2 regions of the Streptomyces sp. NBC_01537 genome follow, and region 1 is predicted to be linked to the other one. Evidence: riboswitches for the same ligand, from Rfam matches in the RefSeq annotation. Region 1 holds a riboswitch; the other holds the start of a gene.

Region 1 (3,979 bases):
CCATCGAATGGACGGGGCCCTTTCCCGTGCCCCGGCATGGATAGGCTTCGCAGGTACCAAGACCTACGACCGAGGAGCGGTTCATGAACTGGCCCGACCTGTTGAGCGCGCTGTTGTCCGGACAGGACCTGAACGCGGCCGACACGGCGTGGGCGATGGACCGGGTCATGAACGGTGAGGCGACGGACGCGCAGATCGCCGGCTTCATGGTGGCGCTGCGCGCCAAGGGCGAGACGGTGGAGGAGGTGCTCGGATTCGTCGACTCGATGTACGCGCACGCCGAGCCGCTGGACATCCCCGGCCCGGCCGTCGACATCGTCGGGACGGGCGGCGACCGCGCCAAGACGGTGAACATCTCGACCATGTCCGCGATCGTCATCGCCGGTGCCGGTGTGAAGGTCGTCAAGCACGGCAACCGCGCCGCGTCCTCCGCGAGCGGTTCGTCGGATGTGCTGGAGCGGCTCGGGATCAACCTCGACCTGGCCCCGGCGCGGGTCGCCGCGGTCGCCGAGGAGGTCGGCATCACGTTCTGCTTCGCGGCGAAGTTCCACCCCGCGATGCGGTTCGCCGCCCCGACGCGGCGCGATCTGGGTATTCCGACGACCTTCAATCTGCTTGGGCCGCTGACCAATCCCGCCCGCGTCACCTCGTCCGCGGTGGGGTGCTTCGACACCCGGATGGCGGGGCTGATCGCGGGCGTCCTGGCGCGGCGGGGTTCGTCTGCGTTGGTTTTCCGCGGTGACGACGGGCTTGATGAGCTGACCACCACGGCCACCTCCCAGGTGTGGGTCGTGCGGGGCGGCGAGGTCGAGCAGGTGCCTTTCGACCCGCGGGACGTGGGGATTGAGCTGGTGCCGGTGGAGGCACTGCGGGGCGCCGACGCGGAGTACAACGCGGATGTCGCGCGGCGTGTGCTGGCCGGCGAGGCCGGTCCGGTGCGGGACGCGGTGCTGCTCAACTCGGCTGCGGCGCTTGTGGCGTTCGAGCCGGGCGGGGGGACGCTCACCGAGCAGATCGCGGCTGGGATCGAGCGGGCGAAGGAGTCGATCGACTCCGGGTCGGCCGCGAAGACGCTGGAGCGGTGGGCTGCGGCCACGCAGGCGTAGGCCCGGTTTGACGGTGCCGGTCCGGGGCCTCCGGGGTGGGGGTCCTGGACCGACATATTTACGTGCGTGACGGGCAGTTCGCAGCCTTGCCCGGCATGCCGCACGCAAATATGCGGAGCGTCCAGGACCCCCACCCCTGCGACCCCGGCCCTCCCGTCCGTTGTCGGCGGACGGAGTCCGGCGCAGCCGCTCGAAGCCAGCGCAGCGCCCGCGAGGGCGGCGTCCAGGATAGGAATCCCCCACCCCTGCGACCCCGGCCCTCCCGTTCGTTGTCGGCGGACGGAGTCCGGCGCAGCCGTCCGAAGCCAGCGCAGCGCCCGCGAGGGCGGCGTCCGGGATAGGAGTCCCCCACCCCTGCGACCCCGGCCCTCCCGTTCGTTGTCGGCGGACGGAGTCCGGCGCAGCCGCTCGAAGCCAGCGCAGCGCCCGCGAGGGCGGCGTCCAGGATAGGAATCCCCCACCCCTGCGACCCTGGCCCTCCCGTTCGTTGTCGGCGGACGGAGTCCGGCGCAGCCGCTCGAAGCCAGCGCAGCGCCCGCGAGGGGGCGTCCGGGATAGGAGTCCCCCACCCCTGCGACGCCGGCCCTCCCGTTCGTCGGTGGCTTTCCCGCCGTCGTGGGGCACCTATTGAGCCCGTCCGGCGATTGAGGACACGCCCGGAGGGCGTTCGGGGTCTGGGGCGGAGCCCCAGGGGCGGGCCGTCCGGGATGCGGACGCCCCGGTTGCCCGCGCGGCAGCGCGTGGCATACTTCTCGTCAGGTCACGAGTGACAGCGCAAAGGCCCCGGCTCGCTGTCCGGCAACCCTCCTTCTGCGGCGGGGTGCCCCGGGTGATGACCAGGCTGTGAGCAGCAAGGCTCACGGCAAGCGCGGATCGATCCGGGAGTTCTCCGATGAGCAAGCGAATGCGATAGGGCCGCTCGGCCCAAATCCTCGTCCTTCGTGTTTTTCTCCGCTTTGCCCACAGGAGCTTCGCCATGTCTGTCGACCAGTCTGTTTGTGCGCCTCTGCCCGTTCTCGGCCGGGATGTCCTCGTGCCGATCGTGACCGGTGGCGAGGTCACCTACGCGGCCCTGGACTACGCCGCCAGCGCGCCCGCGCTGCAGCGCGTGTGGGACGACGTGGCCGCCTACGCGCCGTACTACGGCAGCGTGCACCGGGGGGCGGGGTATCTGTCGCAGTTGTCGACGGATCTGTTCGAGCAGAGCCGGGTCACGGTCGCGGAGTTCCTGGGGTGCCGGGCGGATGACCAGGTGGTGTTCACGCGGTCCACGACGGATTCGCTGAACCTGCTGGCCGGGGCCGTTCCGGCGGGCACGAAGGCGTACGTGTTCGAGACCGAGCACCATGCCTCGCTGCTGCCGTGGCGGGACGCGGATGTCACGTACCTGAGCGCGCCGCGCAGCCCGGGCGAGGCGGTTGCCGCGCTGGACGCGGCGCTGGCGGGGCGGGAGCCGGGTCCGGCGCTGGTGTGTGTGACGGGTGCTTCGAATGTCACCGGCGAGATCTGGCCCGTACGGGAGCTGGCGGCGGCCGCGCATGCGCATGGGGCGCGGATCGTGCTCGACGCGGCGCAGTTGGCGCCGCATCACCCGGTGGATGTCGCCGAGCTGGATGTGGACTGGGTCGCTTTCTCCGGGCACAAGCTGTACGCGCCCTTCGGGTCGGGCGTGCTGGCGGGGCGGGCGGACTGGCTGCGGGAGGCCGAGCCGTATCTGGCGGGCGGCGGCGCTTCGCGGAAGGTGGCGCGGCGCGGTGACGGTGGCGTGGATGTGGAGTGGCACGAGACGGCTGCCCGGCATGAGGCGGGTTCGCCCAATGTGATCGGGGTCTACTCGATCGCTTCGGCGTGCCGCGCGCTGACCGAGGCCGGGTTCGACCGGCTGGTGGAGCGGGAGCAGGAGCTGGTGGGGCGGGTGCGGGCCGGGCTGGCGGAGGTGCCCGAGGTGAAGGTGCTCTCGCTTTTCGGGGATGACGCTCCGAGGGTCGGTGTCATCTCGTTCGTGGTGCGGGGCTGGAACAGCTCGCACTTCGCCGCTGCTTTGTCGGCTGAATACGGCATCGGTGTGCGGGACGGTCTGTTCTGCGCCCACCCGCTGGTTCGTACGCTGCTCGGTGACGACCGCCAGGAGCCCGGGGACTGTGGTGGAGACGCCTCGCTGAACGCCATCCGGGTCTCCTTCGGCGCGGGTACGCCCGATGAGCACGTCGACCGCTTTCTGGCGGCCGTCGCCGAGCTCGTGCGGGACGGTGCGAAGTGGAACTACCGCACGGAGAACGGCCGCTGCGTTCCGGCCCAGGACTGACAGGGACCTGAAGGGACGCTACGCGTCCAGGCCGATGGAGAACGCGGCCTCGAGGTCGTGCTGGGAGTAGGTGCGGAACGCCACGTGGGTGTCCGTGGCCTCGACGCCGGGGATCTTGCTGATGCGGCCGGGGATGACATCGGCGAGGTCGTCGTGGCGGGCGACCCGGACCATGGCGACGAGGTCGTAGGTGCCGGTGACGGAGTAGACCTCGCTGACGCCGTCGAGGGCGGCGATGGATTCCGCGATTTCGGGGATCCGGTCGACGCTGGTCTGGATGAGGACGATCGCGGTGATCACGGCTGAGGTTCTCCTTGGGTGGCCTGGGTCGTGCCCGGCGGGGCGGGCGCGGGCTCAAGCTTAGGGGGTCGGCGGAAGCACACCCAGGTGCAGAGGAAGCCGAAGAGGAAGCCGACGATGTGGGCCAGGTAGGCGACGTCGGGGCCGGAGCGGGTGGTCTGGGAGGCGAGCCACTGGAGGGCGAACCAGAAGCACAGGACCATCCAGGCGGGGAAGCGCAGGGGGAGGAAGAAGAGGAACGGGAAGAGGCTGGTGACCCGGGCCTTGG
Region 2 (3,979 bases), 5.4 Mb from region 1:
AGCGCCGGCTGGTTCGTGGCCGCGTTGGCGAACCACTTGACGGTCAGGCGCAGCCTGGTGCCGTTCTTCGACCGGATGCCGTCGCTGCCCGCCTTCCAGCCGGCCGAGTCCAGCAGGGACTTGGCCTTCGCCGCGTCGAAGGTCAGGTCCGGGCCGAGGTCCGCGTAGTCCGGTGTGGTGTGCGCCAGGATGCTGGTCGCGGGCTGGGTGCCGGTCGGGAAAACGGCGTCGACGATCTGCTGCCGGTCGATGGCGAACCCGATCGCCTGCCGCACCTTCGTGTCCTTCAGCAGCGGCCGGGAGTTGTTCAGCCCCAGGTTGAACACCACGCCGGGATTGGCCCGCTGTTGCAGGTTCACCCGGCCGCCCTTGAGTGCCGCCTCATTGGCCTTGCCGACGCTGCCGATCGCGTCCACCTGCCCGGACTGGAGGCTGCCGGTGCGCACCCCCGCCTCGGGCACCACCTTGAACACCAGCTTGTCCAGGTACGCCTCGCCCTTCTTGGTCCACAGCGAGGAACCCCAGGCGTACTTGCCGCGCTTGGCCAGGTTGATCGACTGGTTCTGCACGTAGCTCTTCAGCACGAACGGCCCGGAGCCGACCACACCCTTGCTGCACTTCTCCTGCGGGCTCTCCTTCGCACTCGCCGACGACTCGATACCCAGCGAGTGCGTCGACGTGGCCTGCAGGAACTGTGCGTTGGGCTGCCCGAACTTGACGCGGACCGTGAGCGGGTCGACGACGGTGGTGCTCTGCAGGCCGCTCAGGTACCCCTCGGCCAGCACGCCCAGGGCGCCGAGCTTCGGCACCGCGTCGAAGTTGTCCTTGACCACCTGCGCGGTCAGCGGTGACCCGTCGCTGAAGGTGACACCCGATCGCAGGTGGAAGGTGAACGTCGTCGCGTCCGAGCTGATGTCCCAGCTCTTCGCCAGCCACGGCACTATCTTGCCGGTCCTGGGGTCCTGGTCGGTGAGCGAGTCCACGATCTGCCGCAGCGAGTAGATCGTGTCGTTGCTGCCCACCTGCTGCGGATCCACGCAGCCGGCATCGGAGCCCACCGCGAACGTCAGCGTGCCACCGGCCTTGGCCTGGCCCCCGTCGCCGCCCGAGCCGGAGCTGCTCCCGCTGCTCGACGAGCAGGCGCTCAGCGACAGTACGGCGGCCGTCACGAGCGCGGCCGGCGCGGTCCACCGGGTGGCTCTGGAATCCGGATGCGGTTTCACGGAATCGTTTCTCCTACTCGAAAGTCACCAGGCACGCGCCCATGCGGAGATGCGGACATGGCGGACCGCGTGTGCGGTCGACCCAATCCGGGTCAAGAGGGTTCAGACAGGAAAGGTCCGTGAGAGCCCGCAGAGCGCTGCCCGCGGAAGCCGAAACGGACGACAGACGTCAGTCAGGAGGGTGGGACGCGGTCAGCCGTGACACAGGCAGCTGGTGATGCGCTGCAGGTCGATGTGACGTCGGCGGGAGAACCGGGAGAACGCGGGCGCGGTCGCGATCGAGGCGTTCAGGTCGACACTGTGCCGCACCATGATCCTCCAGATCTCGGACCCCGGTCACGGGGCCACGCGCTTGCAGAGCCAGCGACCCTGCCGGGCTTTCACCTGGAGCACCCCACCGCGTACGAGGGTTGCCGGTCAGCAAGCCAGGGCTTGACGCTGACACTCGATGCCGCATGCAACTTTACTGAGGGCCGCCGTCATCCGTCAACGGCGGTCGGCTAGATGAGCAATGGACCGGCCGTCAGCCGCGCAGGGCTGACGGCCGGAACCGGCAGGTCAGAAGCCGGGGAAGACGCGGCGCAGGTCGTCCAGGGTGATCGCGTCGCCGGTGAGCGCGACGGTGGCGGGGGTGTGGTGCGGGGCGTGGCGGCCGGTGACGGCGCGGAGCCACCACTCGGCGGGGGCGGTGAGGACGGCGTCGGGCTCGGCGGGGGTGTCGGTGAGGGCGGCGGTGTCGTGGAGGCCGAGGCCGAAGGAGCGGTCCGGGGCGGTGACATGGACGGCGAGGGCGACCTGGCGGCCGTCGAGGGCGGCCGGCTTGCCGAGGAAGCCGATGAGCATGGCGATCTGGTCGAGCAGCAGCTCGGTCGCCTCAGGCGCCAGGGCAGCCGTGGGGTCGAAGCCGACCTTGACATCCCAGGCGTGGTGGGCGAATTCGCTGAGCCGCAGGCCGCCGGCGGTGGCCACGTCGACCGGGGCGGGCAGGAAGCCCAGGTCGATGCGCAGGTCGGCGCGGGCGGCGGCGTCGAGGCCCTCGTAGCGCAGGACGAGGGCCTCGTTGGCGGTGAGGAAGCCCTCGGCGCGCTCGGCCGGCGACATGGCGTTCCAGCGGGCCCAGACGGACTGGTTGAACTCGCCGCCGGGGTTGCCCGTGCCTGCGACAGCGCCTTCGAGGGTGGCGAGGCCGATCTCCGCGCCGCTGCCGAGGTGGCTCAGGACCTGGGATATGTCCCACTCCGAGGCGCCCGAGGGGCGCGCGAGGTCGTCAGAGGTGAACCCGCCCACCAGGGCGGCGAGTTCGTCGTGGCCGGTGCGCAGGGCCTTGATGGTCGCTTCGGCGCGGTCGGTCGTCATGGCAGTCGTCTCCGATGATGGTCTGGCGGTCTGTCGGTGTGTTACGCGGCCTGGAAGGAACGCTTGGAGAAGCCGATCGCGTAGCCGTCGACGGCGGTCTCCACCGCCCGGTCGGCCCGGGTGGCGGCGCCCAGGGTGACGAACAGCGGGATGAAGTGGTCGGCGGTGGGGTGGGCGTAGGGCATGCCGGGCGCCTTGGAGCGGTAGGCGGCGAGTTCGTCGACGTCGCCGCGGGCGAGCGCGTCGGCCGCCCAGGCGTCGAAGTCCGAGGACCAGGAGGGCACGGCGCCGGCGAGCATCTCGCGGGTGATGAACGGCAGGCCGTGGGTCATGAAGCCGGAGCCGATCACCAGGACGCCCTCCTCCCGCAGCGAGCGCAGCCGCGCGCCGATCGCCAGGAGCCCGTCGGGGTCCTGCGTGGGCATGCTGAGCTGGAGGACGGGGATGTCGGCGAGGGGGTACATGACCTTGAGCGGCACCCAGGCCCCGTGGTCGAGCCCGCGGCTCCGGTGCTGGTGGAGCGGTACGCCGTCGGGCATCGTCCCGGCCACCCGCCGCGCGAGAGCGCTCGCGTCGGGGGTGTCGTACGTCATCGTGTAGTACCGCCGGTCGAAACCGCCGAAGTCGTACACCAGCGGGGTGTGCGCGGCGGGGGCCGACAGGGTGAGCGACTCGGACTCCCAGTGCGCGGAGACGATCAGGATGCTCCGGGGCCTGGGGAGGGCCTGCGCCCAGCCGAAGAGCTCCCGCATCCAGTGTTCGTCGTCGAAGAGCGGGGGCGCGCCGTGGCTGATGTAGAGCGAGGGCAGCGGCCCGTCCTCGGGCGTCCAGTCGCGCTGGGCGCGGGCGGCGGGGAGCGCATGGACGAGGAACTCGTCGAACGCCCCGGCGGGCACCGCCGGATTCAGGATGGAGTTCATGGGCGCACACCTTCACTTGACGCTTCAAGTCGCACCCTAGGAGTCGATCACTTGAATCGTCAAGTGAATGTCTATACTCGGCACCATGGAGCCGACCGCAGACCCGACGACGACCGAGCCCCGCTGGCTGACCCCCGGCGAGAAGGACGTCTGGATGGCACTGGCCGGCGTCGTGATCAAGCTGCCGGCCGCGCTGGACGCACAACTGCAGCGCGACGCGGGCCTGTCGCACTTCGAGTATCTGGTGCTGGCCGCGCTGTCCGACGCACCCGGCAGGCTGCTGCGCATGAGCCACCTCGCCGATCTCGTCAAGGGCTCACTGTCCCGGCTCTCCCACGTCGTCAAGCGGCTCGAACAGCGCGGCTGGGTCCGCCGCGAAGCCTGCCCCTCGGACGGCCGCTACACCAACGCCATCCTCACCGACGACGGCTACGCCAAGGTCGTCGCCTCCGCGCCCGGCCATGTCGAGACCGTCCGCGC

What was found. Region 1 has a riboswitch for S-adenosylmethionine ahead of OG607_RS34525 (aminotransferase class V-fold PLP-dependent enzyme). Riboswitches for the same ligand answer to the same signal wherever they lie in the genome.
Region 2: another riboswitch for S-adenosylmethionine. It lies ahead of OG607_RS09545 (putative leader peptide); the one in region 1 lies ahead of OG607_RS34525 (aminotransferase class V-fold PLP-dependent enzyme).

What each region holds. Positions count from the first base shown of each region.
Region 1 is NZ_CP109392.1:7,494,264-7,498,242, forward strand. Features, by position in the region: gene trpD (anthranilate phosphoribosyltransferase) at 84-1,106, shown strand; SAM riboswitch class IV at 1,865-1,981, shown strand; gene OG607_RS34525 (aminotransferase class V-fold PLP-dependent enzyme) at 2,083-3,411, shown strand; gene OG607_RS34530 (Lrp/AsnC family transcriptional regulator) at 3,430-3,711, opposite strand; gene OG607_RS34535 (rhomboid family intramembrane serine protease) at 3,708-3,979, opposite strand, start outside.
Region 2 is NZ_CP109392.1:2,055,646-2,059,624, forward strand. Features, by position in the region: gene OG607_RS09540 (ABC transporter substrate-binding protein) at 1-1,223, opposite strand, end outside; gene OG607_RS09545 (putative leader peptide) at 1,416-1,535, opposite strand; SAM riboswitch class IV at 1,567-1,676, opposite strand; gene OG607_RS09550 (maleylpyruvate isomerase family mycothiol-dependent enzyme) at 1,782-2,579, opposite strand; gene OG607_RS09555 (dioxygenase) at 2,621-3,388, opposite strand; gene OG607_RS09560 (MarR family winged helix-turn-helix transcriptional regulator) at 3,585-3,979, shown strand, end outside.